2 regions of the Stenotrophomonas sp. 109824_Sma genome follow, and region 2 is predicted to be linked to the other one. Evidence: riboswitches for the same ligand, from Rfam matches in the RefSeq annotation. Region 2 holds a riboswitch; the other holds the start of a gene.
What was found. Region 2 has a riboswitch for cobalamin ahead of ACZK1G_RS01045 (epoxyqueuosine reductase QueH). Riboswitches for the same ligand answer to the same signal wherever they lie in the genome.
Positions count from the first base shown of each region.

Region 1: it holds a riboswitch for cobalamin, as region 2 does, so the genes downstream of both, btuB (TonB-dependent vitamin B12 receptor) here and ACZK1G_RS01045 (epoxyqueuosine reductase QueH) in region 2, are expected to answer to the same signal.

Region 1 covers NZ_CM151078.1:572,617-588,356, forward strand. The annotation lists gene ACZK1G_RS02675 (class I SAM-dependent methyltransferase) at 1-136, shown strand, start outside; gene gph (phosphoglycolate phosphatase) at 213-881, shown strand; gene btuB (TonB-dependent vitamin B12 receptor) at 968-2,809, opposite strand; cobalamin riboswitch at 2,925-3,147, opposite strand; gene ACZK1G_RS02690 (histidine phosphatase family protein) at 3,290-3,868, shown strand; gene ACZK1G_RS02695 (TfoX/Sxy family protein) at 3,919-4,281, opposite strand; gene ACZK1G_RS02700 (GAF domain-containing protein) at 4,278-4,760, opposite strand; gene bioD (dethiobiotin synthase) at 4,829-5,512, shown strand; gene ACZK1G_RS02710 (aminotransferase-like domain-containing protein) at 5,588-7,036, opposite strand; gene msrA (peptide-methionine (S)-S-oxide reductase MsrA) at 7,247-7,984, opposite strand; gene ACZK1G_RS02720 (cytochrome c biogenesis protein DipZ) at 7,999-9,768, opposite strand; gene msrB (peptide-methionine (R)-S-oxide reductase MsrB) at 9,771-10,343, opposite strand; gene ACZK1G_RS02730 (response regulator transcription factor) at 10,488-11,207, shown strand; gene ACZK1G_RS02735 (sensor histidine kinase) at 11,204-12,673, shown strand; gene ACZK1G_RS02740 (ATP-binding protein) at 12,670-14,016, opposite strand; gene ACZK1G_RS02745 (winged helix-turn-helix domain-containing protein) at 14,013-14,702, opposite strand; gene asnB (asparagine synthase (glutamine-hydrolyzing)) at 15,052-15,740, shown strand, end outside.
Region 2 covers NZ_CM151078.1:241,152-256,891, forward strand. The annotation lists gene ACZK1G_RS00995 (ribonucleotide-diphosphate reductase subunit beta) at 1-830, shown strand, start outside; gene ACZK1G_RS01000 (LysE family translocator) at 925-1,560, opposite strand; gene ACZK1G_RS01005 (acyl-CoA thioesterase) at 1,651-2,052, shown strand; gene ACZK1G_RS01010 (NAD-dependent protein deacetylase) at 2,109-2,915, shown strand; gene ACZK1G_RS01015 (NADH:flavin oxidoreductase/NADH oxidase) at 3,035-4,135, shown strand; gene ACZK1G_RS01020 (hypothetical protein) at 4,329-4,829, shown strand; gene ACZK1G_RS01025 (hypothetical protein) at 4,930-5,685, shown strand; gene ACZK1G_RS01030 (LysR family transcriptional regulator) at 5,712-6,623, opposite strand; gene purU (formyltetrahydrofolate deformylase) at 6,738-7,589, shown strand; gene pncA (bifunctional nicotinamidase/pyrazinamidase) at 7,876-8,502, opposite strand; gene ACZK1G_RS01045 (epoxyqueuosine reductase QueH) at 8,558-9,244, opposite strand; cobalamin riboswitch at 9,406-9,620, opposite strand; gene ACZK1G_RS01050 (nicotinate phosphoribosyltransferase) at 9,770-11,179, opposite strand; gene ACZK1G_RS01055 (bifunctional nicotinamide-nucleotide adenylyltransferase/Nudix hydroxylase) at 11,243-12,292, opposite strand; gene ACZK1G_RS01060 (patatin-like phospholipase family protein) at 12,487-14,379, shown strand; gene ACZK1G_RS01065 (DUF1028 domain-containing protein) at 14,477-15,430, opposite strand.

The DNA of each region.
Region 1 (15,740 bases), 330 kb from region 2:
CGAACTGATCGGTGGGCAGCTGGATGCCGGCTTCGTCATCGACCGCTTCATGGAAGACTGGCAGCCGCAGCCGCGCTTCCTGATCGACCGCTATCTGCCCACCTTCCTCGCCACCCGCGCACGCAGGATCGGCTGAGGCGCAGCGGCAGGAGGATCTGCGGAAAAAGCGGCGGCGTACAATGGACGGCCCCACGTTCCCTAGGTGCCGTCCCTTGTCGTATCCCTATCCGCTGGTCGTGTTCGACCTCGATGGCACGCTGGTCGACAGCGCGGCTGATATCGCTGAAGCGCTGAACCGCACGCTGGAGGACATCGGTGTAGCACGCGTGCCGGAAGCCACGGTGCTGGGCTGGATCGGCGATGGCGTGCGCCGCCTGGTCGAGCAGGCCGTGCATGCCGCCGATCGCGAGGTCGACCTGGCCGAAGTGATGCCGGTGTTCATGGTGCACTACCGTGAGTGCCTGCTGCGCAGCCCGCGCTTGTTCGATGGCGTGGCCGATGCGCTGACGCAGCTGCGTGCACGCCATGTGCCGCTGGCGATCTGCACCAACAAGCCCGAAGCGCTGGTGCCGCCGCTGCTGCAGCACCTGGGCATCGGTGATGCGTTCGCGCTGGTGCTGGGTGGTGATTCGCTGCCGCAGCGCAAGCCCAGCGGTGAGCCGCTGCGGCATATCGCTGCGCACTTCGGGCTGCCGGCCGATGCCTGCCTGATGGTGGGTGATTCGCTGACCGACTACCGCGCCGCCGAAGATGCAGGGATGCCGATCGCGCTGGTGCGTTACGGCTACCCGCGTGGCCTGGACCTGGCCACCGCAGAGGCGGTGGCAGTGATTGACGACCTGCGTGAGCTGCCGGGGTTGGCCGCGGGCGTTCGGGTGTAGAGCCGAACCCACGCTCGGCTCTACAGTAGATCGACGCCATGCGTCGATGGCATCCGGCGGCGCCGGGCGATGCCCGGCGCGCTCTTTCACTTCGGCTGGTAACGCACGCTCAGCTGGTACTCGCGGCCGGGCTGGTTGAACCACGCCACCGTCTCGTAGCGGCGATCGAATACGTTGGCGGCACGTGCCAGCAGCGACCACTCCGGCGTCAGCGCGTACTCGGCGCGCAGGTCCAGCGTGCCGTAGCCGCCGACCTTCACCGCGTTGGCGGCATCGTCATAGCGCTTGCCCGCACCCTGCACAGTCAGGCCGGCGCGGAAATCGCCGAAGCGGCGGTCGACGTCCAGGCGTGCGGTCTGCTGTGCACGGCGCGGCAGCCAGTTGTCGAACTGGGTGCTGCCATGGGTGCGGTTGCGCGGGTCGGTGTAGCTCAGCTGCGCGTTGATGTCGAAGCCGGCCAACAGCACGCCACCGGTCAGCTCGGCACCACGGATGCGCGCCTTCTCCACCTGCTGCATTTTCATCGTGGACGCATCGTAGGTGATCAGGTCATCGATGCGGGTCTCGTACACATCCAGGCCCCAATGCCAGCCCTGGCCCTGCTGCGAAACACCGAGGTTGGCGCTCTTGGACTTCTCCGGTTTCAACGTCGGCACGCCGCTCCACGGGTCGTACAGGTCGCTGAAGGTCGGCGCCTTGAACGCGGTGCCGTAGCTGGCGTTGAGGCGCAGGCCGTGGTCCAGCTGCATCGCCCAGCCGAGACTGCCGGTGGCGTGGTTGCCGAACTGCTGGTTGTCGTCGTTGCGTGCGCTGGCCTGCAGCTGGTGGCGGCCGAAGCGGCCCTGGTACTGCACGAACACACCGGTGTTGCGGCGGCTGTCGACGAGGTAGCCCGCGCTGCTGCCATCCAGGTTGTCTTCGCTCCAGTCCACGCCGGTGCTCAGCAGCTGGCCTTCGGCCAAGGTGAAGTCACCCTGCAGCGAGGCGCTGTCGCGGTGGGTCTGTGCGCTGCCGCGTGCGCCGAAGTCGCCGAAGTTGTCCGACTCGTTGTCGCTGCGGCCGACGTTGGCGGTGAACGCCAGGCGCTCGGACGGGGTGTAGCGCACCTTGCCGGCCAGCACCTGCTGGCGGGTCTCGGAGTAGTTGTAATAGCCGTCGTAGTGGTTCTTGCCGTCGGCGCGCAGCGCGCTGCCTTCCACGGTCCACTGGTCGTTGAAGGTGTAGCCGCCACGCAGGCTCTTGGACAGGTTGCGGTAGCCGTCGCGGTCGGGTTCATCGGCGAAGCAGCCGGCGAACAGCGTCGCCGAGCCACGGCAGGCATCGATGCCATCGGAATGCTGGTAGGCGATGTCGGCGCCGAACCAGCCGCGTTCGGTGCCACCACCGATGCCGCCGCTGGCTTCGCGCAGGCCGTTGCTGCCGCCACCGAGCTGGAAGTGCGGAGCAAAATCGCCCTGGTTGCGGCGGGTGAAGATCTGGATCACGCCACCGATGGCGTCGGCGCCGTACAGGCTGGACTGCGGGCCACGCACGATTTCCACGCGTTCGATCTGCGCCAGCGGCAGGTCCTGGTACATGGCCAGGCCGAGGTCGGCACTGTTGATGCGCACGCCATCGACCAGCACCACGGTGTGGCCCGAGTTGGTGCCGCGCAGGAACAGCGAGCTCTGCTTGCCGAGGCCGCCGGCATTGGTCAGGTTGATGCCGGCACGGCCGCGCAGCAGCTCCTGCAGCGAGGTGGCCTGGCTGGATTCGATCTGCGCGCGGTCGATCACCTGCGCCGGCGCGATGCTGTCCTGCAGGGCGATCGGGGTGCGGGTGGCGGTGACCAGGATCTGGTCGAGCGCGGTGGTGTCATCGGCGGCCTGGGCCAGCGCGGGCAGGGCGGCCAGCACGGCCAGGGACAGTATTCGGGACTGCAGCTTCATGGGGGACTCCAGGTGCCACGCACGCCCGCGTGGCGAAGGGGAGGAGCCGCGAAGGCGGGCATGCGCCGACGCCGCAGCGCAGGCTGCGGTCATCCAGCGCCATGCCCACCGCATCGCGACCTGAGGCTTCCTGGCCGGTCTCCGGGCTTGCCGCCGGGTGGCGCGAGGCCACCGTCCAGGCGCCTTCCCATGCCTGCGGCACAGTGGCGTTGTTGCCTGGAACTGACGTGCTTACCGTTGCGGGGGCAGCGCCGGCCTGGCGTGGCATCACGCGTCACCGGCTTCCCGTTTCAACCTGCCGGCCGTGGCCGCAGGTCACCTGGAAGTGCGCGCAGTCTACGGCATCACAGGCGGCCCGTAGCGTCGAGCCTGCTCGACTGCCTTTGCTGTGCCCTTAGAATGGTCCCTCGATCCCGTGGTGCCGTTGCCGATGTCCGCCCGTTTTCCGCTGTTCCCGCGTTGCCTGTACAGGACGCACGCATGATCCTCGACCTGGTCCGCCACGCCGGCAACGGTCGCGATGAGTTCCTCGATGGCCGCAGCGATCCACCGCAGCTGGCCCGCCTGCCGCAGGAACTGGTCGATGCCTACGCCGCGCAGCCGTGGGAGCGGGTGATCAGTTCGCCACGGCTCCGCTCGCTGCACACGGCGATGGCCCTGGCTACCCCGCGTGGGCTGGACGTGGAAGCGGACGAGGAATGGGAAGAGCTGGATTTCGGCGATTGGGACGGGCAGTCGCTGTTCGACCTGCCGGAGGACGCACTGGCGGCCTTCCATGCCGATCCGCATGCATTCCCGCCGCCGAACGGTGAAAGCTGGGGCCACTTCGAGCGGCGCATCGCGCGCGCGCTGGATCGCCTGCTCGATGATGATGATCCGGTGCCGACGCTGGTGGTCAGTCATGGCGGCCCGCTGCGCATGGTGCTGTCGCAGGTCTGTGGCCTGCCGATGTCGCTGTGCTGGGCATTGCGCATCGACCACGGCACCCGTCTGCGGGTGTGGCTGGAGCGCGGCGAGGTCGGGCTGGTGGGCGAGCTGCTGGAGCTGCAGCAGCCCTGACCCGACGGTAGTGCCGGCCGCTGGCCGGCATGCCCAGGAACGCGGGGGCCTCAATCCTCGTCGGTGTGCTCGGCCACGCTGTCTTCCGCGTCATCGTCGGCATCGAAACGCTGCTCATGCACCGGGCCCGAAGCGGGGCCGGCCGCCTTCAGAGGGTGCGCGGCGATGCGTGCTTCGTAATCCTGCACCAGAGCCTCACGCTGCGGCTCGCTCAGTTCCTGCCAGTGGCAGTCCAGCAGCGCGCCTTCCAGCGAGTACAACAGGTTCAGGCTGGGCTTGAAGCCCGCGCGCTTGACCTTGACGAAGGCGCCGACCGCGCCGATCGCAACCAGGTCCTCGCGGCTGCGCAGGCCGACCTGGCGCAGCCAGGCTGCACTCTTGGGGCCGATGTTGCGCAGCTTCGGCGCGCTCATCCAAGTGCCTCGACGAACACGCGGGCGATGGCTTCCAGGCCGGCCTGGTCGTCGGCGTCGAAGCGGCCGACCTTCGGGCTGTCGATGTCGAATACGCCGATCAGTTCATCGCCGCGCAGCAGCGGCACCACCAGTTCCGAACGCGAGGCCGAATCGCAAGCGATATGGCCGGGGAAGGCATCGACGTCGTCCACGCGCTGGGTCACGCGCTGGCTGGCGGCGGCACCGCACACGCCCTTGTCCAGCGGGATGCGCACGCAGGCCGGCAGGCCCTGGAACGGGCCGACCACCAGCTCCTTGCCGTCATACAGGTAGAAGCCCACCCAGTTCAGGTCGGGCAGGGCGTGGTAGACCAGTGCGGAGAGGTTGGCCGCGTTGGCGATGCGGTCGGACTCGGCGTAGACCAGGCCACGGGCCTGTTCCAGCAGCTGGGCGTATTGTTCCGGCTTGCTGCCGGTGAGCGAGGCATTGGCGAACATGCCCGCAGTCTAGCAAGCACGCCGGGCCGGCGATAATGCACGCTCTGTCGTCCCGTTGGAGCCCATCGATGCCATTGCCCGCTACGCTGCCGCCCGCCCTGTTCGTCACCGGCACCGATACCGAGATCGGCAAGACCGCGGCCAGCACCGCGCTGCTGCATGCGCTGCGCCGGCGTGGCCTGCGCGCGGTGGGCATGAAGCCGGTGGCCAGCGGCAGTGAGGATCTGGGACAGGGCCTTCGCAACGAGGACGCACTGGCGCTGCAGGCGGCCAGCTGGCCGGTGCCGGACTATGCCGATCTGAATCCGTACGCGTTGCGGCAGCCGCTGGCACCGGAACTGGCCGCTGCCGAGGACGGCGTGCAGGTGGAGCTGGCACCGATCGTGGCCGCGTTCGCGCGGCTGCGCGCGCAGGCCGATGTCGTGGTGGTGGAGGGCGTTGGCGGCTGGTTGGCGCCGGTCTCGGCCACGCTGGACCAGCTGGACCTGGTACGTGCACTGCGGCTGCCGGTGCTGCTGGTGGTGGGCATGCGGCTGGGCTGCGTCAACCACGCACGGCTGACTGCGCAGTCGCTGCAGGCCAGTGGCGTGGAGTGCCTGGGCTGGATCGGCAACCACATCGACCCGGCGATGCAGCGCCAGGACGAGAACATCGCCACGTTGCAGCAGCGCCTGCCGATGCCGTGCTGGGGACGGCTGCCGCATCTGCCGGGTGCGAAAGGCGAAGCGCTGTCGGCGCATCTGCTCGATTGATCCTGGGTAGTGCCGGCCGCTGGCCGGCAACTGCATCCACCCGGCGCTCCCAGGATTGCCGGCCAGCGGCCGGCACTACCGTGCTGCAGCCGCCAGCTCCCGCGCGATCGCACCCAGCCGCTCCACCGCGCCGATGAAGCGCGCATCCAGCGTCTGGCAGCACGACAGCCGCAGGCAGTGGCGGTAGCGCGCGCCACGTGAATACACCTGGCCGGGCATGAACACGATGTCCTCCTGCAATGCACGCTCGAACAGCTCGCGTGTATCCACGCCGGGCAGTTCCAGCCACAGCAGGAAGCCGCCCTGCGGTTCGGTGGCGCGGGTGCCTATCGGGAAGTGTTCGGCCACCAGCTGGCGCAGCCGTCCCACCTGTTCGCGATACAGCCGGCGCATGCGGTGCAGGTGGTGCTCGTAGCTGCCGGCTTCCAGATACGCCGCCACTGCATCGCCGAGCAGTTGAGGCTCGCCACCGGTGGACTGGAATTTCAGCAGCGCGATGCGCTCGGCGAAGCGGCCGCCATCCAGCCAGCCGATGCGGTAGTCCGGTGCCAGTGTCTTCGAGAAACCTCCGACCACCATCACCCAGCCGTCGCGATCGAAGGCTTTCAGCAACGGCGCCGGCGGTTCGCAGAACTGCAGCTCGGCGTACACCGCATCCTCGATCAGCGGCAGTTGCCGTGCGTTGACCAGCTCGGCCAGGCGCTGCTTGGCGGCGGTCGGCATGGTGCAGCCCAGCGGGTTGTGCACGGTCGGCATCACCACCAGTGCGGCCAGCGGCGTGTGTTCCAGCAGCGCATCCAGCGCATCCACATCCAGCCCGTGCTGCGGATGGGTGGGCAGCTCGATGGCCTGCAGGCCGAGGTTGGCCAGCAGGGGGTACAGGTTGAAGTAGGATGGCGCCTCGATGCCTACCGCATCACCGGGCTGGGTGACCGCGCGCAGCGCCAGCTGCAGGGCCTCCATCGCACCATGGGTCAGCAGCAGGCGTTCGCTGTGGGTATGCAGGCCCATGCGTGGCCCGCGCCGCACGATCTGCGCCAGCAGCCGTGGCGAGCCGTTGGGGCGCGCGTAGGTCTCCACCGTCTGCTGGCCGTGGCGCAGCACCTGCGCGGTATGCCGGGCCAGCTGCGCGCCCGGATAGAACTGGCGCCCGCGCGGACCGGCAAAGGCCAGGTCGATCACACCGGGGCGGCGCTGTGCTTCCAGCACGCGCGCCATCAGCACCTGCTGCAGTGGTGCGGTGGGTGCGGACGGGGTATCACGCAGCGAACGCTCCGGCACCGACAATCGCGGCGCCACCTCGAAGCCGGCCTTGGGCCGCGGAATGACCAGGCCGGCGTCCTCCAGCTGGCGATAGGCGGCAATCACCGTGTTCAGGCTGAGCCTGCGCTGCAGGGCCATCTGCCGCAGCGAAGGCAGGCGGCTGCCGACCGGAAGGCGTCCGCCGTGGATGGCCTCGGCCAGTTCGTCGGACAGCCGTTGGTAGCGGGGTGGGATCATCGCGCTCTGGTCATCTGTATCCATCGAATTTCCCGCCATCTGGTGCTGTACCCATGATGATGGCGAGCCTAGCATGTCGTTGTCGGCCGGGCCTGATCGGGGCACGGCCGATACTTCCCAAGCGCACGGCTGGATGGCCGTGCGTCTTTTTTCCAGGTAGTGCCGGCCGCTGGCCGGCAATCCCCAGATCCGGAACGGCGCGGTTGCCGGCCAACGGCCGGCACCACCCGGGCGTCAGCGCATCGGCACCAGCGCCGCGTCGCGCCGGTACAGTGCCGGGAACTGCTTGCCCAGTGCGGTCAGCTTCGGTGCGTCGTAGTAGCGGATGTAGGCCGCCTGCGGGTAATTGGTCATGTAGTTCTGGTGGTAGCTCTCGGCCGGGTAGAAGCGCTGGCCGCTGACCAGCTGGGTGACGATCGGCGCGCGGTAGCTGCCGGCCTGGCCGAGCTGGGCGATGTAGGCGCGGCTGGCAGCCTGCTGGCGTGCGTCGTCACTGAAGATCGCCGAGCGGTACTGGCTGCCGTGGTCCGGGCCCTGTCGATCGAGCTGGGTCGGGTCGTGCACCACCGAGAAGAACACCTGCATCAGCTGGCCATAGCTGACCTGGCGCGGGTCATAGTCGACCTTCACGGCTTCGGCATGACCGGTCTGGCCACTGCTGACGCGCTCATAGCGCGCGTTGGCCGCGCTGCCGCCGATGTAGCCGGATACCGCATTGCTCACGCCCTTGACGTGCTGGAACACGCCCTGCACGCCCCAGAAGCAACCGCCGGCGAACACCACGCTGGCATGGGTGGCGTCATCGCGGAACGCGGCGTCGCCGCTGGGCGCCGGTAGTGCCTTGGCCTGCGCGCTGGCCTCGACCGGTGCCGCGACCGCGCTGTGGTCGACCAGCAGCACGCCGGTGATCAATGCGGCAGCCACCAATCCGGCGACCCCGGCGGCGATGCCCTGTTCAAAGGAGAGTTTCATCATGTCCTCCCGGTTCAACCGAAGGTGAAGGCATAGGCCTGCACGCCCGCGTCGAGGAATTCGATCTCGAAGCGGTGCGGGCCGACCGTGCCGCGCTGGCGGACCAGCTGGTACAGGCGGTGCTCGTCGACCACGCCGCTGCCATCGGTGCCGACATCACTGCCGGCATCGGCGGCGGGCAGCGGCTTGCCGTCAAGCCAGACGCGGAAGCGCACTGGCTTGCCGTCCTCGCTCGGTGCCAGCACCAGGTGCAGGTCGCGTGCGTGGAACTGGAAGGCGATGCGGCCACCGGCCTGGTGCAGCTGTGCGGCCTCGTCGGTGACGGTCCAGCGCCCGGACAGTCCCCATTGGTTCAACGCCAGGGTGGCCGGCAGCGTGTAGTCGAACGCGGCGTCGCTGCGCTGCCCGCCGGGCGAGGCGAACTGCTCGGCGCGGGCGTGGCCCAGGTAGGTTTCCGGCGAACGCAGGTTGCCCATGTCGGCCTGCACGGCCACGCCCTTCAGGTCGGCGGCAGCGGGATCGGCCGGTGGCGGCAGATTCGTCTGCCCGGCTTCGGCCAGCAGGCGACGGATCATCTGTTCCGAGCGCGCATAGTTGCCCTCGCCGAACTGGTGGCCGCGGATGTTGCCCTGCGCGTCGACGAAGTATTGTGCCGGCCAGTAGCGGTTGTTGAAGGCGCGCCAGATCGTGTACTGGTTGTCGAGCGCCACCGGGTACTCGACCTTCAGCTGCTGCACCGCCTTCATCACGTTGCGTGGGTCGCGCTCGAAGGCGAACTCCGGCGTGTGCACGCCGACCACCACCAGGCCGTGGTCGCGGTAGCGTCGCTCCCATTCGTGCACGAACGGCATCGCGCGCAGGCAGTTGATGCAGGAATAAGTCCAGAAATCGACCAGCACCACCTTGCCGCGCAGCTGCTGTGCACTCAGCGGCGGGCTGTTGAGCCAGCCAGTGGCGCCGTCCAGCGCGGGCAGGGTGCCCTCCACCGGCAGCGGTCCATCGGCACCGGCATTGGCGCCAGCCATCATCATCATCGGCGGTGCCGCCGGCTGCGCGCCGGGTACCGCATCCAGCAGGCTTTGCTCGATTCGCGCGGTGCTGACCGTGGACAAGCGGGTCAGCAGGCCGGTATCCCAGCCGAGGCCGATCGCCACCACGGCCAGCAGCGCGGCCACACCCAGTACCTTGCGCAGGACATCGCCGAGGCCGAGCCGCGCCTGCATCGCGCGGAACACGCGGCCGCCGATCCATACCGCCAGCGCCAGTGCGGTGATCGCACCCAGCGCATAGGCCAGCAGCAGCGCAGTGGTGCCGACGCTGGCGCCATGCAGGGCGGCGCCGGTCAGCACCAGGCCAAGGATCGGCCCGGCGCACGGTGCCCACAGCAGACCCGTGGCGATGCCGATCAGCAGCGAGGTCCACGCGCCGCCGTGCCCCGCGGCATCCGCCGCATCGGCGCGTGCGCTCAGGCGGGCACCCACGCGCTGGAACGGTGCCAGCAGGTGGTCGGCCAGCCGTGGCCAGAGCAGGGCGATCGCGAACAGCGCCATCAGCAGCAGGGCGATCCAGCGTCCCACCTGGTTGGCCTGCGCCACCCATTGGCTGCCCACCGCGGCCAGGCTGGCGACCACGGTGAAGGTGAGCGCCATGCCCAGCAGCAGCGGCAGCGTGCTGCGCAGGAACGGACGGTCGGCACGCGCGAACACGAACGGCAGCACCGGCAGGATGCAGGGGCTGAGCAGGGTCAGTGCGCCCCCGAGGTAGGCAAGCAGCAACAGCAGCATGGTCAGGCTCCGGAAGCAGTGGAAGAACCGACCGGTACCCGCCAGCCGTCGGCAGTGCCATCAGTGGCACCGGGAACGAACACCATCGCCGCACCGTTCATGCAGTAGCGCAGCCCGGTCGGGCGTGGCCCATCGTTGAACACATGGCCGAGATGGCCGCCGCAGCGGCGGCAATGCACCTCCACCCGCAGCATCCCGAAGGTGACGTCGCGGTCTTCGCCGATGGCGTTGTGCAGCGGCGCCCAGAAGCTGGGCCAGCCGGTGCCGCTCTCGAACTTGGTGGAGGAGGAGAACAGCGGCAGTGCACAGCCGGCGCAGGCAAAGGTGCCCTGCCGGTGTTCCTTGTTGAGCGGGCTGCTCCACGGCCGTTCGGTGGCCTGCTGGCGCAGCACCGCGTACTGCGCCGGGGTCAGGCGCTGGCGCCACTCGGCATCACTGTGCATGACCTCGAACTGTCGCGACGGACGCGCTTCGGCGGCGGCCGGGGCGGCGCGGCTGCACGCCCCCAGGCCGAGCAGCCCGGCGGCGGTGGCAACACCGCCCAGGCCCAGCAGATGGCGGCGGGAGAGGGACATGGCGGACTCCGGGAAGGGGCGACGGGGCCATGCTGCGCCCGCCCGGGTCAACGAATCCTCACGCAGGATTCAATTTTTCGTGAGGTATCGGCGGCCGTCCCGCGCCACAATGCAGCCAGCCTCCCCACTGGCCCCGAGCTGCCGATGTCCACCAAACGCGTGCTGATCGTTGAAGACGATGCCCACATCGCCGACCTGCTGCGCATGCATCTGGGCGATGAGGGTTACGACGTCGCCCATGCCGCCAGCGGCGATGCCGGCCTGCGCCTGCTCGAGCAGGACGGCCCGTGGGATGCGCTGGTGCTGGACGTGATGCTGCCCGGCGTGGATGGGCTGCAGGTGTGCCAGCGTGCACGCGCGATGGCGCGCTATGTACCGATCATCATCATCAGCGCGCGCGGCAGCGAAACGCAGCGCATCGTCGGCCTGGAACTGGGCGCGGACGATTACCTGGCAAAACCCTTCTCGATGCCGGAACTGGTGGCACGGGTGCGCGCGCTGCTGCGACGCGCCGAGGCGATGGCGCAGAGCGCACGCATCGATGCCGGCGCGATCGAGCTGGGTGGGCTGCAGCTCGATCCGGTCGCGCGCACGGCCTCGGTGGATGGCAACGCGCTGGAGCTGACCCCGCGCGAGTTCGATCTGCTGTTGTTCTTCGCCCGTCATCCGGACCAGGTGTTCGCGCGCATGGAACTGCTCAACCAGGTCTGGGGCTACCAGCACGATGGCTACGAGCACACGGTCAACACCCACATCAACCGCCTGCGCAGCAAGATCGAACCCGACCCGGCCAACCCACGGCGGCTGCTGACGGTGTGGGGCCGCGGCTACAAGCTGGTCGACCCGGCCGGGGCGGCGGCATGATCAAGCCCAACCTGTGGCAGAAGCTGGCGGTGGTGACCGCCGCGCTGATGCTGATGTGCTGCATGGCGCTGCTGGCGCTGCAGATGCGCGCCAATACCCGCCATGAGCAGGAAGTGGTGCAGCGGCTGTCGCTGGGCCTGGCCGAGCACATCGCCCAGCGCAGCGAACTGATGGACACCAGCGGCATGCGCGATGCCGCGGTGCGCGCTTTGTTCGGCCAGCTGATGGCGGTCAACCCCAGCGTCGAGGTCTACCTGCTGGACGACCAGGGCCGCATCCTCGGTCACGATGCGCCCAGTGGCCATCTGGTGCGCAACAAGGTGGACGTAGCACCGCTGCGCCGCCTGCTGTCGGGTGCGCCACTGCCGATCCTCGGCGATGACCCGCGCAGCGCGGACGGCCGCAAGGTGTTCAGCGCCGCACCATTGATCGTGCAGGGCCGGCCGGCCGGCTATGTATACGTGGTGCTGGTCGGCGAGCACCGGCAGATGCTCGCCGATGATCTTGCCGCCGGCAGCCAGTGGAACACCACGCTGTGGTCGGTGGTGCTGGTCGGCGGCCTCGGCCTGTTTGCCGGGCTGGTGGCGTTCTACTGGGTGACGCGCCCGCTGCGGCGGCTGACCCGGCGGATCCAGGCCTTCGACATCGATGCGCCGACACCGTTGCCGCCACCCGAGCCGCTACGCCCCGGTGAGCGCGACGAACTGGTGATCCTCGAACATGCGCACGCGCAGATGGCGCAGCGGCTGGGCGAGCAGTGGCAGCAGCTGCGCCAGCAGGACCTGCAGCGCCGCGAGCTGGTCGCCAACATCTCGCACGACCTGCGCACGCCGTTGTCGTCGCTGCACGGCTACCTGGAAACGCTGGCGTTGAAGGACGCTACGCTGTCACCGGACGAGCGCCGACGCTATCTCGGCATTGCGCTGGCGCAGAGCGCCAAGGTCGGCCGGCTGGCGCGCGCGCTGTTCGAGCTGGCGCGGCTGGAACACGGCGAAGTGCGGCTGGAGTGGGAGGTGTTCGCGCTGCCGGAGCTGCTGCAGGACGTGCTGCAGAAGTTCGAACTGGCGGCACAGGCGCGCGGCCAGCAGCTGCACGCGGCGTTTCCGCCCGGCCTGCCGCTGGTCCGCGCCGACCTGGGCTTGGTCGAGCGGGTACTGACCAATCTGCTCGACAACGCGCTGCGGCATGCGCCCGAGGGTGGCCAGATCGAGGTGCGCCTGCGCGCGACCCCCGACAGCGTGGAGGTCAGCGTTGCCGATGATGGCCCCGGGGTGGCCCCGGGGCTGCGTACCCAGCTGTTCCAGGCACCGGCCGCGCTCGGCGCGCGGCGTGGCGACAACGGCGGATTGGGCCTGTTGATCGTGCAACGCATCGTGCAGTTGCATGGCCGCCGTATCGAACTGCGCGACAGCGAACGAGGCGCGCTGTTCGTATTTGCCCTGCCGCGCGCGGAACCGGCGGTCTAGCAGGCCGCCTCGCCCTCCACGACACCACCGGTTTCCAGCGGCAGGTGCAGGCGGATACAGGCACCGCCCAACTCCGAATCGGTCACCTCGACGTGGCCACCATGCTTGTCGGCGACCACCTGCACCAGCGCCAGGCCAAGGCCGAAACCGGGGCTGCCCGGGTCCAGCCGGACATAGGGCTGCAGTACCTGGCCGCGCAGTTCCGGCGCGATGCCGGGGCCGTCGTCCTCCACCTGCACGCACAGCCAGCCGTCATTGACCGTGCTGGCAATACGGATCTGCCGGCGTGCGTAACGCAGTGCATTGCCGAGCAGGTTGCGCAGCGCCAGCTCCAGCATGTGCCGGTTGACGTTGACCAGGCCCACCGGCGACAGCACCTGTTGCACCGGCATCGGCAACGGTGCGAACTGGGCCACCACGCCGCGCACCAGCGCCGCCAGCTGCAGGCGCTGGCGGGTCAGCTGATGGCAGCGGCCCAGTGCGGCGTATTCGACGCCGGCATCGGTCAGGTGCTGCAGCCGATCGACATCGGTGCGCAGCCCGCCCAGCGCATCGCGCTGCACATCGTCGAGCGCGGTGTCTTCCAGGTCGGCCAGGCCGAAACGCATCCGTGCCAACGGCGTGCGCACCTCGTGCGCCACCGCCTGGGCCAGCACGCGCTGGCTTTCCAGCAGCTGCTGCAGCTGCTCGGCCATGTGGTTGAAGGCGTTGGCCAACGGCCGCACCAGCGCGGTACCGGCGCGCGGCGCGCGGGTATCCAGCTGGCCGTCGCGCATCTGCCGCGCCGCCTGGGCCAGCTGCGAGACGTCGCGCCACAGCCGGTAGACCATCACGTACATCGGCAGTGCCACCGCCACCATCAGGATCAGCAGCAGGATCGCCACGCCGGACACTTCGCTGTCCTGCCAGCCTTCATCCGGCAGCGCTTCGTCCAACGGGCCCAGCATCACGGCGTAGTCGCTGTCGCCGATCCGCTGCAGGCTGCGCATGTGCTCCAGGTCGATCTGCACGCGGCCGTTGTTGAACGGCGGGCGCTGGCTGGCCGGCAGCTCCTTCACCGCCTCGGCCAGCGGCACCATGCGCAGCGCGTAGGCGAAATCGGCGTCGAGTTCGCGCGCCAGTGCCGGCCACTGCTCGCGCGGAGTTTCGGCGAAGCGGTGCTGCAGCAGCGCATGGGTGCCGCGCATCTCGGCCTGCAGACCGGCTTCCGTGCGGTCTTCCAGCAAGGCGTCCCAGGCCCACAGGCCCAGCACGATCAACAACAGGTGGGCGACCAGGAAACCGATGCCGTAGCGCAGGAAGTGGAAGGCGTGGCCGCGCATCGCCGAAGGCGTGCGCTTCATCCCCATGCCGAGCGGCTGAACAGGTAGCCGCGGCCACGGACGGTCTTGATCCGTTCCGGCTGCTCGGGGTTGTCGCCCAGCTTGCGGCGCAGGCGCGAGATGCGGGCGTCGATCGAACGGTCCAGGCCGTCGAAGGCGATGCCACGCAGGCCGCGCAGCAGCGCGTCGCGGTCCAGGATCTGGCCGGCGTTGCTGGCCAGCAGGAACAGCAGGTCGAACTCGGCGGTGGTCAGCTCCAGCAGGCCGCCCTGCAGGTGCACGTTACGGGTGGACGGGTCGATGTTCAGCTCGCCGAAGCGCAGGCTGCCGTCACGCGGCTCGACCCGGCGATGGCGGCGCAGGTGGGCACGCAGCCGGGCCAGCAGCACCCGCGGTTCGATGGGTTTGCCGATGTAATCGTCGGCCCCCAGTTCCAGGCCCAGCACCTGGTCGATGTTGTCGGTGCGGGCGGTCAGCACGCAGATGATGCCGTCATAGTGGGGCCGGATCTGCCGACACACTTCGAAACCATCCTGGTCGGGCAGGCCGACATCGAGCAGCACCAGGGCCGGCTTTTCGGCCAGGATCCGGGCCACTGCGCGCTCGCCGCTGCGCTCGTGGGCCACCTGGTAGCCATGCCGTTGCAGGTAGTCGCTGACCATCGTTCCCAGGCGGGCATCGTCTTCGACCAGTACGATATCCAGCATTTCCAAGGCCTCCGTGGGCGCAAACGTACCGCCACGGCACGAGCGCGGCGATGCTATCCCAGCCTTCGGGCCGCCCGGGTCCCGGGGGCGGGCGCCATTCAGCCGGGGTTGCTGGCGCACGGGCCGGGTCTCAGTCCCGGCAACAACTTGGCGTCCAGCATAGCCTGTTGCTGTTACAAAACGTTACCTTCGTGATACGGCTGGTGACGATCGCTGACAGCAAAGCGACTGACGCCGCGCAGCCCGGGGCCGAGCATGGAGTCTCCTCCGCTCCGCGTGCCGTCCCCATGTCGCCCGCCGCCCCCTGTCTGCCGAACCCGTCCCGCCACTGCCAGTGCGGAGGCTTCCGATGAGCGGCGTGGTCGGGGCCTGGCTGCCGCCCGCCGAAGACGAGCAGCTGCTGCAGCAGCTGGCCCCGATGCTGCGCGCCCTGCAGCAGCGTGGGCGTGGCCGCATCGGCTACTGGACCGACGCCGAGGCCGGCCTCGCGCTGGGCCATTGCCGGGCGCCGACCGATACGCCGCTGCAGCCGCTGAGCTCGGACTGTGGCCGTTACGTGCTGTGCCTGGACGGTCGCCTGTACAACCGCAGCGACCTGCAGGCGCAGCTGCGTGATCTGCCGCGCAGCTGCAGCGATGCGCGGCTGCTGCTGCAGGCGATCGTCGAATGGGGCGTGCAGCGGGCACTGTCCCGTATCGAAGGTGCGTTCGGCTTCAGTGTCTGGGACCGCGAGTCGCGCGTGCTGTGGCTGGCCCGTGATCCGGTGGGCGAGCGTCCACTGTATTACGGCTGGTACCAGGGCCAGTTCCTGTTCGCCTCCGAGTTGAAGGCGCTGCAGGCCTTCGCCGGTTTCGCGCCGAGCATCGACCAGGATGCGCTGAGCCTGCTGCTGCGCCATGACTATGTGCCGGCGCCGCACACCATCTACCGTGGCATCCACAAGCTGGTGGCGGGCGCGATGCTGCGCATCGATCTCAGCGACCATGCCGCGGGTTGCTCCAGCCAGGCCGCGCAGGGGGGAACGCGCTACTGGTGCGC
Region 2 (15,740 bases):
TCCACCGCCTGGTCGCGTTCTTCGCCACCGGCGACTCGATCGTCTCCAACAACCTGGTGCTGAACCTGTACCAGCACTTGAACGCGCCCGAAGCGCGCATGTACCTGTCGCGCCAGCTGTATGAAGAAGCGCTGCACGTGCAGTTCTACCTGACCCTGCTCGACAACTACCTGCCGGATCCGGAAGAGCGCGTCAAAGCCTTCGCCGCGGTGGAGAACATCGACTCGATCAAGAAGAAGGCCGATTTCTGCTTCAAGTGGATCGACTCGATCCAGGACCTGAAGCGCATCGAGACCCGTGCCGAGCGTCGCCAGTTCCTGCTCAACCAGATCTGCTTCGCTGCGTGCATCGAAGGCCTGTTCTTCTTCGCCGCCTTCGCCTACGTGTACTACTTCCGTTCGCGCGGCCTGCTGCCGGGCCTGGCTTCGGGCACCAACTGGGTGTTCCGCGACGAGAGCGCGCACATGGAGTTCGCGTTCGAGTCGGTGCGCGTGGTGCGTGAGGAAGAGCCGGACCTGTTCGACGACGAGATGAAGCAGCAGGTCTACGACATGCTGGCCGAAGCCATTGAATGCGAAGTGCAGTTCGCCGAGGACGTGCTGTCCGGCGGCGTGGCCGGCATCTCGACCCGCGACATGCGCCAGTACCTGCAGCACTGCGCCGACCAGCACTTCGCCAAGCTGGGCATGGAAAAGAAGTACAACGTGCGCAACCCGCTGCCGTTCATGGAACTGCAGGACGTGCAGGAGCTGACCAACTTCTTCGAACGCCGCGTCTCGGCCTACCAGGTCGGCGTGCAGGGCGAAGTCGCCTTCGACATGAACTTCTGATCGAACCGGTCAGCTCTGTCGCAACGAACAACCCCGGCCAACGCCGGGGTTTTTCGTTTCTGTAGCGTCGAGCCATGCTCGACTCTACAAAGTGTCAGCGCCGCCCTTCCACCGCCATGCGCACCGCCAGCCCGGCCAGTACCGTGCCCATCAGCCAGCGCTGCACCACCTGCCAGGTCGGGCGCGCGGCCAGGAAGCCGGCGATGCTGCCAGCGGTCAGCGCGATCATGCCGTTCACGGTCACACTCACCGCGATCTGGGTGGAACCCAGCACGATCGACTGCATCAGCACGCTGCCTTCGCCGTCCGGATGCAGGAACTGGGGCAGCAGTGACAGATACATCACCGCCACTTTCGGGTTCAGCAGATTGGTCAGGAAGCCCATCGTGAACAGTTTGCGCGGGCTGTCCTGCGGCAGGTCACGCACTGCGAACGGCGAACGGCCGCCCGGCTTCAGTGCCTGCCAGGCCAGGTACAGCAGGTACAGCGCGCCACCGATGCGCAGCGCGTCGTAGGCGAACGGTACGGTCATCAGCAGCGCGGTGATGCCCAGTGCCGCACACAGCATGTAGAACACGAAGCCCAGCGCCACACCGCCCAGCGAGATCAGCCCTGCGACCGGCCCCTGGCAGATCGAGCGCGAGATGACGTAGATCATGTTCGGCCCGGGCGTGAGCACCATCGCCAGCGAAACCAGCGCAAAGGCCAGGAGGTCGGAAGGTGCGGGCATGGGCGGTCCAGGCAGTGGGCGTGGCGCAGTGTAGCGCCGCCTGCACGGGGCCTGGCTTAAAATTGCCGGACCCCACACCGAAGCACCCCCATGACCCCGATCCCCGAGACCGTGCCGCCCACCGAAGTGCGCATGGCCGAAATCGTCTTCCCCAACCACACCAACCACCTGGGCACCCTGTTCGGTGGCCAGGCATTGGCATGGATGGACAAGGCCGCCTTCCTGGCCGCCGCCCGCTATTCGCGCCGCACCGTGGTGACCGCGCGCAGCGACCAGGTCGACTTCAAGCTGCCGATCCGCATCGGCCAGATGGTGGAAACCATCGGCCGCATCGTCGAAGTCGGCCGCAGCTCGATGAAGGTCGAGGTCGAACTGGTCGCCGAAGACCTGCACAGCGGCGAGCGCAAGCTGTGCACCCGCGGCCACTTCGTGATGATCGCGCTGGACGAGGAAGGCCACCCGATCGCGGTGCCGTCGCTGCCGGCGGCCTGAGCCCGCCGGCTGAACCGGCGCTTGCAGGGGCGCTTGCGCGCCCCCATCTGGCAGCCATGACCCCGCTGCTGACCGACTTCATCGACCGCGCCCAGCGCTTGTTCGTGCTGACCGGCGCTGGTTGCAGTACCGCCTCGGGCATTCCCGATTACCGCGATACCGACGGCCAGTGGAAACGCACGCCGCCGGTGACCTACCAGGCCTTCATGGGCGAGGCGGCCACCCGCCAGCGCTACTGGGCGCGCAGCCTGCTCGGCTGGCCACGCTTCGGCCTGGCCCGGCCCAACGGCACCCACCAGGCGCTGGCCGCGCTGGAACGCCGCGGCACGCTGCAGGTCCTGCTGACCCAGAACGTGGACGGCCTGCACCAGCGTGCCGGCAGCCACAATGTGATCGACCTGCATGGCCGCCTGGACCGGGTGCGCTGCATGGGCTGCGAGCGCCGCAGCGGCCGCGAGGAGTTCCAGCAGCGGCTGCTGGACGCCAATCCCGGCTGGGATGCGCTGGAGGCCGGTATCGCCCCCGATGGCGATGCCGACCTGGAGACCGATTTCTCCACGTTCGTGGTGCCCGATTGCGCCTGCTGCGGCGGCCTGTTGAAGCCGGATGTGGTGTTCTTCGGCGAAAACGTGCCGCGCGAACGCGTGGCCGCGGTGCACGATCACCTGCAGCAGGCCGACGCCGTGCTGGTGGTGGGCTCGTCGCTGATGGTCTATTCCGGCTTCCGCTTCGTGCAGGCCGCGGCCAGGGCAGGGTTGCCGGTGGCGGCATTGAACCGTGGCCGCACCCGCGCCGACGACCTGCTGCAGTTCAAGGACGAGCGGGACTGCGCTGAAGCGCTGGCTGGATGGGCTTCGTGTTGAGCCGAGCCCACGCCCGGCTGAAGTAGATCGCACGAAACAGCGATCCATCCAGGCGGTTGATCCGGGAGCCGCGCAGCGGTGCAATACGCACCCTCCATCCGCCTGTCCCCCGCATCGCCGTGACCCAGCTGTTTTCGCCGATCTCGTTCGGCCCCCTGACCCTGTCCAACCGCATCGTGATCGCGCCGATGTGCCAGTACTCCGCCGAAGACGGCCGCGCCAGCGACTGGCACGCCATGCACCTGGGCAACCTGGCGCAGTCCGGCGCCGGCCTGCTGATCCTGGAAGCCACCGCGGTCGAACCGCGCGGCCGCATCAGCTGGGCCGACCTGGGCCTGTGGGACGACGGTACCGAGGCCGCGCTGGCGCAGGTGCTGACCAGCGTCCGCCGCTGGTCGCCGATGCCGCTGGGCATCCAGCTGGGCCATGCCGGCCGCAAGGCCTCGGTGAACCGTCCGTGGGACGGCGGTGGCCAGCTGCCGGCCGACGATGCGCGTGGCTGGGCCACCGTGGCGCCGTCGCCGCTGCCGTTCCATGCGGCAGACCCGGCACCGCAGGAACTGGACGAGGCCGGCATTGCCGAGGTCATCGCCGCCTTCGCCGCCAGTGCGGTGCGTGCCGAGCGCCTGGGCTTCGAGCTGATCGAGCTGCATGCCGCGCACGGTTACCTGCTGCACCAGTTCCTGTCGCCGCTGAGCAACCGCCGCACCGACGGCTACGGTGGCTCGCTGCCGAACCGCTTGCGCCTGCTGGTGGAGGTGTTCGATGCGGTGCGTGCGGCGGTGTCCGACAAGGTCGCCGTGGGCGTGCGCATTTCCGCCAGCGACTGGGTCGAGGGTGGCTGGGACCTGGTGCAGAGCGAGGCGCTGGCACAGGTGCTGGACGCGCGCGGCTGCAATTTCCTGCATGTCTCCAGCGGCGGCCTGGACGAGCGCCAGAAGATCACCGTCGGCCCCGGTTACCAGGTGCCGTTCGCCGCGGCGATCAAGGCCAAGGTGCGCATGCCGGTGATCGCGGTGGGCATGATCACCGAACCGGAACAGGCCGAGTCGATTCTGCGCCACCGCCACGCCGATGCCGTGGCCCTGGCGCGCGGCATCCTCTACGACCCGCGTTGGCCGTGGCACGCTGCCGCAGCATTGCGCGACAGCGTGGACGCTGCGCCCCAGTACCTGCGCTGTGAGCCACGCGATGCGCGCGGCGTGTTCAAGGCGCGCTGACGCAATCTGCGAGCGCATTGTGACGCTTCAGGATGCAGGGGATCTACGCGGCGGCGAGTTGCGGCATAGCCTGTCGCAACGAACTAGGAATGATTGCGGATACCACTTTATGTGAATGACACCTCATTGCGCTGGGTGCGGACATTGCAACGTTGAGCTGCACACACGGTTGTGCAGCCAATGGAGAAACGCAATGAAACCCATGATGCTGGTTGTTCTGCTCTCGGCTTTCTCACTGCCTCTATCAATGCCTGCCGTCGCAGGTGATGACGTGGCGAGTGTCACCGGGGCGGAGAATGTCTCGCTCATGCACGCCCCTGTGAACTCGCGGGGGCGGCTTGATCTTCACATGATCGAGCTCTCTCCCGAATCCCCACTGATGTTGCTTTCACCCCTTGCGCGCAAGCAGTTTGTCGATTCGCTGGTGTTTGGAGATCGGGGACTGGCCAGCTTCAGCTACGAGCCCATCGTCTCCGAACTGAGTGCAGGTGAAGCCTATCGGCTCCTGTCACTCTTCGGGGCACAGCGCGCAATTGTGCACATCCCGGGATTGCGGCAGGAGTCGGAAGCGGATCATGTGGTCGTGCAGTCGGCCAATCCAAACCCGGTATTCGAAGATTATCCGGGCTACGCCTGTTCAGGGCGTGCGACCTGTTCAACCTCCATGAGCAGCATCTGCATGTCGAGTTGCTGATCGCATGATTGGTCGCATGCTGCTTTGGTGTTTGCTGCTGCCCACAAGTACGTGGGCAGCAACTCCAGTAGACGCTCAACTGCGTGAAATGGACCGGGAGATGTTGGCCGCTGGCGCTTCAGACCGAGTCGAGAAGCTGGTGGATGGCTATTCGTCATGGGAGTCTTCCAGATCATCAGGGGATGGTTGCGGCAGTTTGAGCAATCTGGATCTTGAGGCCGCGTTCCGCGCCAGCTTCTACATCTCAATGTACGTTGGAGACGAGAAATGGCTTGGCAAGGTCCGATGCATTCATGCAGAACTGGGGCGGAGAGGTATTGCCACAGAGACAACGCACCGGAAAATGCACGCGGTTCTGGTGCAGGTTCGACATTTTGCTGAGGCCAATGCGCTGCGTGAGATGGCGTCATTGCGTGTAGATGAACTTCCCGAGATAGAGCGGAACGCGCCTGGCCAGCAGGGCGTTCTCCACCCTCTTGCGAGTGGAAAGCTGGAATGGCGGGGGTGGACGTACAGGGAGGGATTGGAGGTGGTCGCCTATGTCAGTCCGGCATGCGCTCCCTCGCGACGCGCGATGCACGTGATCATGAACGAACCAGAATGGACATGGATTCGATCCAGCGTGCGCTTTGTCGTGCGTCGATCTCCTGCATGGCCGCAGCCGGGTGTCAGCGAGTGGAACAGAAGCAATCCCTCTCATCCCATGTTGCTCCAAGCGGGGCCCGCGGGCTGGAAAGAACTGGATGTCCATGAAACTCCGGTATTCCATGTTTTCAGGAATGGGCAGCGCCTGCGCACCCTGACAGGATGGGCAGAGGCCAGTGCTCACCTGATGAGCCTGAAGGAGAGTTTCTGACCGCGAAGGCCCTCCGCTCTTCCCCGTCACACCCGCCAGGCCGGCGCGATGCCAGCCTGCAGATGCTCGAACAGCGCGCGGATCTTGGCGGTGAAGTCGCGGCGGTCGCTGACGCAGAAATAGACCTCCATCGGCTCCGGGCGCCACGCCGTGTCGGCGCCGAACACCGGCGTCAGGCGGCCATCGCGCAGGTACGGCTCGGCCACGAACGCGGCCAGCCGGGTGATGCCGGCACCGGCCGCCGCCAGCGACGCCAGCGCATCGATGTCATCGCAGACCATGCTCGGCGGCAGCGCGGCGTCCACGCGCTGGCCCTCCTTCAGCAGGCCCCAGCGCAGCGGCCGGCCATCGGTGGGGAAGCGGTGCAGCAGCCCGCGATGGCTGCCCAGTTCCGAGGGTTCCTGCGGCGTGCCATGGGCCTTCAGGTAGGTTGGCGAGGCACAGAACACGAACGGCACGCGCGCCAGCTGCCGCGCGACCACGCCATCCTCCAGCTGCGCCCCGATGCGGATGCTGGCATCCACCGCTTCCGGGCCATGCTGCACGGCGCGGTCGGTCAGGCGCAGCTCCAGCTGCAGTTGCGGATAGCGTTTCTGCAGTGAAGGCAGCAAGGGGGCAAGCACGTGGCGACCGAAGGCGCTGCTGCTGGCGATGCGCAGCGGCCCGGCCGGCTCGATGTCACCGGCAGTGACCATCGCCTGCGCACGCGCCAGGTCGGCTTCGATGTGGCGCACCTGCGCCAGGTACAGCGCGCCGGCCTCGCTGAGGGCCAGCTGGCGCGTACTTCGGTTCAGCAGCCGTACGCCCAGATGCGCTTCCAGCCGGTTGATGTTCTGGCCGACTGCGGTGGCGCTGATGCCAAGGATGCGGGCCGCGGCGGCAATGCTGCCGGTCTCTGCGGTGCGGGTGAAGCTGCGGATCAGTTGCAACAGGTTCATGACCGACCAGCTTGCCACGGGGAGTCCCAAGTATCGCTTGGGACTGAACCAAGCAGGTCGGTTGCATCGGTGACCATCGATCCATCGGGCAGGGCGCTGCCCTACACTCGGGCGATGCGCCCCGATTCCATCCTCACCCTGTCCTGCCCCGACCGTACCGGCATCGTCTATCGCGTGTCCGGCCTGCTGTTCGACCGCGGCTGCAACATCCTCGACGCCCAGCAGTTCGGCGACGAGGAAAGCGGTCGCTTCTTCCTGCGCGTGCATTTCGACCGTGACGCCGGCCTGCCGCTGGAGACTGTGCATGCCGCCATGGCCACGCTTGCCGAAGGCTTCGGCATGGACTGGCAGCTGCATGATGGCCGCCGTCGCGCACGCCTTCTGGTGTTGGTCAGCAAGCAGGGGCACTGCCTCAACGATCTGCTGTTCCGTGCCCACAGCGGGCAGCTGAAGGTCGACATCGCGGCAGTGGCGTCCAACCACGCCGACTTCGCGCCATTGGCCGCGTCCTACCAGGTACCGTTCCACCACCTGCCGGTGACCGCCGATACGCGTGCGGTGCAGGAACAACAGATCATCGACCTGGTCGAGCGCGAGCGCATCGATCTGGTGGTACTGGCGCGTTACATGCAGATCCTGTCACCCACGCTGTGCCGCGCGCTGGCCGGCCGTGCGATCAACATCCACCACAGCTTCCTGCCCAGCTTCAAGGGCGCGCAGCCGTACCACCAGGCGCACGCGCGCGGGGTCAAGATCATCGGCGCCACCGCGCATTACGTTACCGAGGATCTGGACGAAGGCCCGATCATCGAACAGGACGTGGCCCGCGTGGACCACGCGATGGCACCGCGCGAGCTGGTGCGGCTGGGCAGCGATACCGAATCGCTGGTGCTGGCACGCGCGGTTCGCCGCCATGTGGAGCACCGCATCCTGCTCAACGGGCACCGAACGGTGGTGTTCCGGTAATCGCCCATCCCGCGTCCGCCGGGCATGGCCCGGCGCTACCACGGGTGCTATCCGGTAGTGCCGGCCGCTGGCCGGCAACTGCAGAGATCCCGAGGTTGCCGGCCAGTGGCCGGCACTACCGAATCCTGATTTCATCCAATGAAAAGCCCCCGGTTCGGCCGTCCCGCGATCTGTAGGGGGCGTAGTTTGGGGGCTGGATGAATCGATTGTGTTGTCGTGGGCAGGAGCGCGCAAGCGGCATAAGCGACGTGCGCGGTAGCGCCGGGCCATGCCCGGCGGTCACGCCTCAGGCGATCGCGATCCCCGCCTTGCCCAGCGCTTCGCGCACCATCGCGTCGTTGGCTTCGGTCACCGGCCGGGTCAGGTCCCACAGGAACTTCACCCGGAAGCCGGACTTCACCGCGTCCTGCGCGCTCCACAGCACGCAGTAGTCACGGGCCAGGCCGCACACGTGCACTTCGCGGATGCGCCGCTCGTGCAGCCAGCCGGCCAGGCCGGTGGCCGGGCGCTCGCCATCGGGGCCGTGGTTCTCGCGGAAGGCGCTGTACGAATCCACCTGTTGGCGCGTGCCCTTGCGCAGGATCACGTCGGCCACCGTCCAGTCCACGCCCGGGTGCAGCGCGGCACCGGCGCTGCCCTGCACGCAGTGGTCGGGCCACAAGGTCTGTGGCTGTGCATGCAGCAGGATGGTCTCAAACGGGCGCTGGCCAGGGTGCTGGCTGGCAAACGAGGCATGGTCGGCCGGGTGCCAGTCCTGGGTCGCCACCACGGTGCGGTAGCGACGCTGTGCCAGCAGGTCGGCAATCGGTGCCACCAGCGCATCGCCCTGGTCGCAGGCCAGCGCACCGCCGGGCATGAAGTCCGGCTGCAGGTCGATCACCAGCAGGGCGACATCGGCGGGCAGGGCGGTCATGGCAGGTCCGGTACAACAGAAGGGGCGACCAGCGTGGCCGCCCCATGCCTGCACGTCAATCGCCCTGCGGCGCCTCAGCGTCCTGCCCGTAGTACAGCAGGCCGATCTTGATCCGTTCGCGCCCGTTCTCGCGGCGGTGGCGGTTGGCATCGCGCAGCGAGTACACGCAGCCGCAGTATTCCTGCTGGTAGAACTGCTCGCGCTTGCTGATCTCGATCATGCGGCTGGCACCGCCGCCCTTGCGCCAGTTGTAGTCCCAGTACTGCAGGCCTTCATAGCGCGACGCGGCGCGAATGCCGCAGTCGTTGATCTGCGCCATGTTCTTCCAGCGCGAGATGCCCAGCGACGAACTGATGGTGTCGTAACCGTGCTCGTGCGCGTACAGCGCGGTGCGTTCGAAGCGCATGTCGAAGCACATCGTGCAGCGGATGCCGCGCTCGGGCTCGTTCTCCATGCCGCGCGCACGGCTGAACCAGTTGTCGGTGTCGTAGTCGCAGTCGATGAACGGGATGTCGTGCTGTTCGGCGAAGCGGATGTTCTCCTGCTTGCGCAGCTCGTATTCCTTCACCGGATGGATGTTGGGGTTGTAGAAGAAGATCGCGTAGTCGATCCCGGAGGCGGTGATCGCCTCCATCACTTCGCCGGAACAGGGCGCGCAGCACGAATGCAGCAGCAGGCGCTTGCCGTCGGCGGGCAGGGTCAGGGTGGGGCGTTGGAGCTCGGTCATCGTCAGGTACCGCATGGACCGCCGGCAACGGCGGTGGCCCATGCATCAGCGCGTGGGTGAACGGGTCTGGCTGGATACCGTGAACAGGACGCGCGCGGCCACACCGCCTGCACGCGCAGGACGACGGCGGCCCCGGCAACCTCCCCGCGGAGATTCCAGGTCGAGTCAGGGGACGGTCGTGTCCCCCGGCCGGGGCCGGTATTCGGGCTGATGGACACGGGCCGCAGCCCACCTACTACCCGCCGCTTCCCAGGCGTGAGCCCAGTGCTGTTGGCAGGATTCGTTTCCATTCACCGCTGCGGGGCAGCTCCGGAATGGGCGCGCGAAGCGCCTTCACCGGATTCCCGTTTAAATCCCTGCCGCGATGACAACTACGGCAGGGATACCTTCGGCGTGCCCACGGTGGACGCGTTGCTGGCCAGGGTCAAGGGGCATCGGGGTCAGAGCCCGTTGCGCTGCAACGGGATCCGACCCCAGCGGAAGGAAGGGGTCGGATCCCGCTGCCACGCAGCGGGCTCTGACCCCGGTCGGGATGCACCTTCAATGCCCCGCCGCCGCCCGCGCGCGGATCTCATCCAGCCGCTGGTCGTGCAGCAACCGGCCGTTCTCCCACACGGTCACCATCGCGTCCTCGAAGCCGGTTGGCAGCGTGTCGTCACCGCTGGAAGGCAATGCCACCGTGTGCAGGCTGCCGTCATCCAGGCGCCGCAGCAGGCGCATGCGGCCGCGCTTGCTGGTCTTGCCGGCGTCGGTGATCGGGTCCTTGTAGACATCGATCCACTCGCCGTCCACCCGTGCGGCCGAACACTTCAGCGCGAACTTCTGGGTATCGCGGTCCAGCCGCTGCAGCAGCGCACCGCCCATGCCGAAGGCCACGTTGTCGGCGGCGTAGCCGTCGTCGGTGATGCGCTGCAGGATCGCTCGGATCGTGTCCGGGTTGATGCCATCGCCCTGGATCACCCGCACGTGGTTGAGCACGCGGTAGCCCTTGCTGTTGAGGGTGTGGCCGAAGGCTTCATCCAGCCGGCGCAGGCTTTCGGCCACCACCTCCACCGGGTCACCCGAATCGGGGCGGATGACCAGGGTCGCGCCCGAGGCAATCACTTCATCGCGCAGGGTGGTGCCCCAGTGCTCGCTGATCGCGCGGTAGATGTCGTAGCTGTCCGACACCACCGCTACGATCGCACCGGGCTTGCCGAACTGGCGCAGCATGTTGCGGTAGGCGTCCACCTCGCGCTCGCGGCCCCAGCTGGTGATGGTGCTGTGCTCGGCGGCGGGAATCGAATGGCCGGCCATCGGCGCGTGATAGTGCGCGCGCGCCAGGCACAGGGCCGAGACGGTATCGGTGCCGAGGAAGTTGACCAGGTGCGCGGCACCGCCCAGCGCGGCCGATTCCAGGCTCGAGACGCCGCGCGCGCCGAAGTCGTGCAGTTTGAACGGCAGCTGCCCCTGCGGGTCGTCGCTGGTCTGCTGCAGGAACGCGGCAATGGTCTGCCGTGCATGCCAGCTGATGGTGGCCACGGTGACCGGGTACCACACGCGCAGCAGCAGCGTTTCCAGGTACGAGGGCACCCAGAACGCGGCCGGATCGGTCGATTCAATGGTCATCAGTGCCTGGTGGGTGGGCACCACGCTGCCCTCCGGCACGGCGCGGATGCGCACCGGCAGGTGGCCGCCAAGCCGGTCGACGATATCGCGCCAGCCGGCCTCGTTGAACGGTTCGCCATGGGCGGCGAATACCGCAGCAGCGTCGTCGATGTCGGCGTGGGTGACCGGCCGTGCCAGGGCGTCCTTGAGGATCGCCTGCAGGCCGAAGAACACCGTGCGATCGTGCAGGCCGCCACGTGATTCCACGTAGAAGAACGTGGCATCGGTACCCGGCGGGTACTGCAGCCAATGGCTGGCCTTGTAGCTGTCGGTGTTGAGGAGAAGATTATCGAGGTAGTGCATGACGGAAGCTCCTTCGCGTCGAGTGACACCGGCGGTCTATCCGCCAGTGGGAAGCCGGGCCGGTCAGCCGCGGCCGAGGAAATACTCCAGGATGTGCAGGTGGTCTTCGAACAGCTGCGGGCCCATGTCCAGTGCTTCACTCACCGGTATCCAGCGCGCCTTGTCGGCATCGTCGCCGCCGCGCACCGGCGGCAGGTCACCGGCCGGAAACTCGAAGTGGAAGCCGTGGGTGATGGTGCGACCACGCTGGCTGCGGTCGGGGTGGTCGAACACCTGCTGGCCCTTCAACGACCCCTTCAACACCGGTAGCGGAATCTTCAGCCGGGTTTCCTCGCGCAGTTCGCGCAGGCAGCTGTCGAGCAGGCTCTGCTCCTGGCCGACGAAGCCGCCGGGCAGCGCCCACAGCCCCTTGCCGGGTTCCGAACGGCGCCGCACCAGCAGCACGTGGCCCGAATGCACGACCACCGCATCGGTGGTGACGAAGGTGGGCGCGTACGGCGCATCCTTCCAGGCGGCCTTGTACTGTTCGATGAAGCGGTACTCGGCCACCAGCTGGCCATAGGCAGGCGCGCTTTTGCGGAACGCTTCGAGCATGTCGTACACCGGCGCCGGCACATTGCCACGCAGCATCAGCAGCGCACCGTGGAAGTCGACGTCGCCGGCCTCGAACAGGTAGCGCCGCAGCTCGGTGGCCGACAGGGTGGCGGTGTGCTGCACGTCCACCAGCGGCCATTGTGGGAATTCCCGCAGATAGTAGCTGGAGGCATCCTTGTCCATGCCGATCAGGCCCACCTTGGCATCGGCAGCGGCGCCATCGTTGCGCAGGGCTTCGGCCACCTGGCGTTGTACGTTGGCAATCCACTGCGCTTCGTTGTACAGGTGGTCGCGCAGGGGCCGGATCAGCAGGCGGTCGGTGTGGCCATCGAGGGCAGCCTGGATCATCACGGCGCGTTCGGCCACGGTCCAGGGATTGCGGAGGCTGCGGGGGATATCGGCAGAGCCGACCAGGAAGATCAGCTTGCGGGCCCGGCTCAGGGCCAGGCGGGCAACGGCGGCGTGGCCGTTGTGGAAGGGCTCGAATCGCCCGATGAAGACGAGATAGTCGAATTCCATGAGAATCCCTCATGTCGTTGTGGCAGCCGCGGGTCTGTCCCTTGGCTTGCTGCAGATGCTACGCCGATGGCGGGGCGGGTCAAGCCTGCAGGCATGCCTTCCGCTGAACACCGAAGATTCCTGCCGGGACTGCGCTGCTGTTCTCAGGCCCTGAGAAGCCTCTGCGCCATACTGGCACCCACGCGGCGGACGGCATGCTCGGGGGCAAGACAGTGGCGGACAAGTACTGCGATCTGGTCATGAAAGGCGGCATCACCAGCGGCATCGTGTACCCCAATGCGGTATTGGCGCTGGCGCGCGAGTATCGCTTCAAGAGCATCGGCGGCACTTCGGCGGGCGCCATCGCCGCAGCCGTGGCGGCCGCGGCGGCATGCGGTGATCGCCGCCAGCAGGCGGGCGAACATCTGCCCGGCGATGCCGGCTACGGCGGGTTGTCGGCGGTGTCGGCGCAGCTGTCGCGGCGCGGCTTCATCTACAGCCTGTTCCAGCCGGCACGGGGCGCGCGCGCGGCCTACCGGCTGCTGGTGGTGCTGACCGGCAATGCCGGCCTGCCGCACAAACTGCTGTGCCTGGCCGTCGCGGTATTCGAGATCGCGCCGCTGGAAGTGCTGGTGTCGCTGGCGCTGCTGCTCGGCCTCGGCTGGTGGGGCGGTGGCTGGAGCGGCGTGGCCGCCACGCTGCTGCCCTCACTGCTGTGTGCGTACGGTGCGGGTGTGGCCGGTGCCGCGCTGCGTGTGGCACGGGTGGCGCGGCGCAACCTGCTGGGCCTGTGCAGCGGCCTCGGCCGCGATGCACGCACGCCGGCATTGACCGAGTGGCTGCATGAATGCCTGCAGCAGCTGTCCGGCAAGCCGCTGGATGCACCGCTCACCTTCGCCGACCTGCACGACGCGCCGCGCTACGCCGGTGAGCCGGACAGCCCGCATGCGATCAGCCTGCAGATGATCACCACCTGCGTGTCGCACAACGAGCCGCGCACGCTGCCGCTGGGCGGCGCGCAGTTCTGGTTCCTGCGCGAGGAGTTCGAGCAGCTGTTCCCCGCCAGCGTGGTGCAGTGGCTGGTGAAGCAGGCCGGCCCGCCGCTGGAGGTGGAAGGACGGCAGTACTACCACCTGCCACAGGGCCCGAAGCTGCCGGTGCTGGTGGCCACGCGCATGAGCCTGAGCTTCCCGCTGCTGATCAGCGCGGTGCCGCTGCATGAGCCCTCGCGCCGCGAACGCCGCTGTGAACCGACCGCGCCTGCGGCCGACCAGGAGCACAACGTGGCCGACAGCATGGAAGGGCTGACCAGTGCCGGCCAGACCTGTGGCCCGGTGATCACCGCGTTCCGCATCTGCTGGTTCTCCGATGGTGGCATCAGCAGCAACTTCCCGATCCACCTGTTCGACGCCGCCCTGCCGCGCTGGCCGACGTTCGCCATCAATCTGGTCTACCCGCAGCATGCCGAAGATGTGAGCCACGGCAGCAGTGGCCGCCAGGCGCTGGAACATGCCGTGTTCCTGCCCACCGAAAACCGCCACGGCTGGCAGCGCACCTACCAGTCGATCGCCACGCCGTTGGCCGCTGCGGAGCTGGGCCGCTTCCTGTTCGCGGTGGTGGCGACCATGCAGAACTGGCGCGACCTGCTGCAGGCGCGTGCGCCGGGCTACCGCGACCGTATCGTGCACGTCAGCCTGCAGGGCGACGAAGGCGGCATGAACCTGGACATGCCGCAGGAGGTGCTGACCCGCATCGCCGACAAGGGCAGCCTGGCCGGTGCGCGCTTCTGTTCGTTCTCGTTCGAGAACCACTACTGGATCCGCTGGCGCAACCTGGCCTCGGCCTACCAGCGTTACACGCTGGAAGTGGCGCGCACCGATGACCCGGCACAGCAGGTGCTGGCTTATCGCGCGGCATACGCGATGGTTGCCCGCGGTGAACCGACGCCACCGTCATACAAGCTGGGTTCGGAAGACAAGCGGTTGGCCTCGCAGCAGCTGTGGGGCTTGATGGTCGAGCAGGGACGCACCTGGGAGGACCTCGGCCCCGACCTCACCGACGGTGCACCGCGCCCGTTGCCGCAGATGAAGGTGACGCCGATCTACTGAGCCGGTCCTCGGTAGATCCACGCCATGCATGGATGCATCTCGAATGGGGGTCAGATCCGTTTTCCGCAGGAAAACGGATCCGACCCCCTGCGGTGCCTCATCGCCACGGCGCCACCACCGCATCACCCTGCAATGGCGCATACAAGGGCAATGCCAGCTCCTGCTTCACCCAGCCCGGATTGAGCGCACGCAGGCCGGCCAGGTATTCGCGGGCCAGCGCGATATCACCTTGCCGCATGGCCAGGCGCGCAGCGCGCGCCCAGGTGCGGTCCCAGCCATGGGCCAGTGACAACGAGGTCGCCAGCGCAGTGCGCGCACCTGCCACATCGCCGTTCTCCCAACGCTGCTCGGCCTGGATGATCGCCTCGTTGGACAGGCGCATGTCGTACAGCTCGCGCAGCCTCGCGACCGCGCGTGGGTCGGCGTCCACGCGCAGGTCGGTGTCCTGCCAGTCGCCTCCTGGCGTGCGCACCAGTAGCGCCGCCGACCACTGCCCGCTGCGCTGGCCTCCCGCGTCTTGGCCAGCTTCCAGCGCCGCCAGCAGGCGCGCCGCCAATTCACCGTGTGTTGCGGCGAAGGCGCGCTGCATCGAGGCCAGCACCTGCGGCCCAGCCAGGCCATTGCCCTGCACGCTCAGCATGCCTTCGCCCTGCGCACCTGCCCAATCCGCCTGCTGCGCGGTAGCGCCGGTGTACTGCGCATTGCCGCCGCGCGCGCTGACCAGCCCCACCTGGCGCTCGGCAAGCGTGGTGCCATCGAAGTTGCCGTCTTCATCGAGCAGCTGCTTCAGCACCTGGGCAGGCGTGCGGCCTTTGGCCATCAACTCCAGACCCTTCGACCCATAGGTCGGGTTGGTCTCGAACTGGCTGGCGACCGCGCCCACCTTCGCCTGTGCCCACGGCACACCCACGCCCCCGACCGCCAGGTTGTGCGTGGCCACCGCCACCCCGCAGTCGCCGGCCTCGTTGCAGGCGGCAATGGAGAACGTCGCCCACGCCGGCGCAGCGCAGGCAGCGAGCAGCAGGACCAGGCAGGAACGCAGCAGGAACATGGCCAACTCCGTGGGCAGGCATTGCAATGGGATGCAGCCTACGCACGAAAGGTTTAGTAGATCCACGCCATGCGTGGATGGAATCCCATCGAAATCGAATATTTCGAACCTTCATCGAAGAACATCCACGCATGGCATGGATCTACCGTGTCGACCAAGGTCGACACCCACCAACAGCAGCGTGCCGACCAACGGTCAGCACCCACCAACAGCAGCGGGAAACTGTCGAAGGCGGGGTGGGTCCGGTTGCGGGGGCGTGAGCCGCATGGATGCGGCGACCGAGCTTACATGGACGTACTTGCAGCGTCCC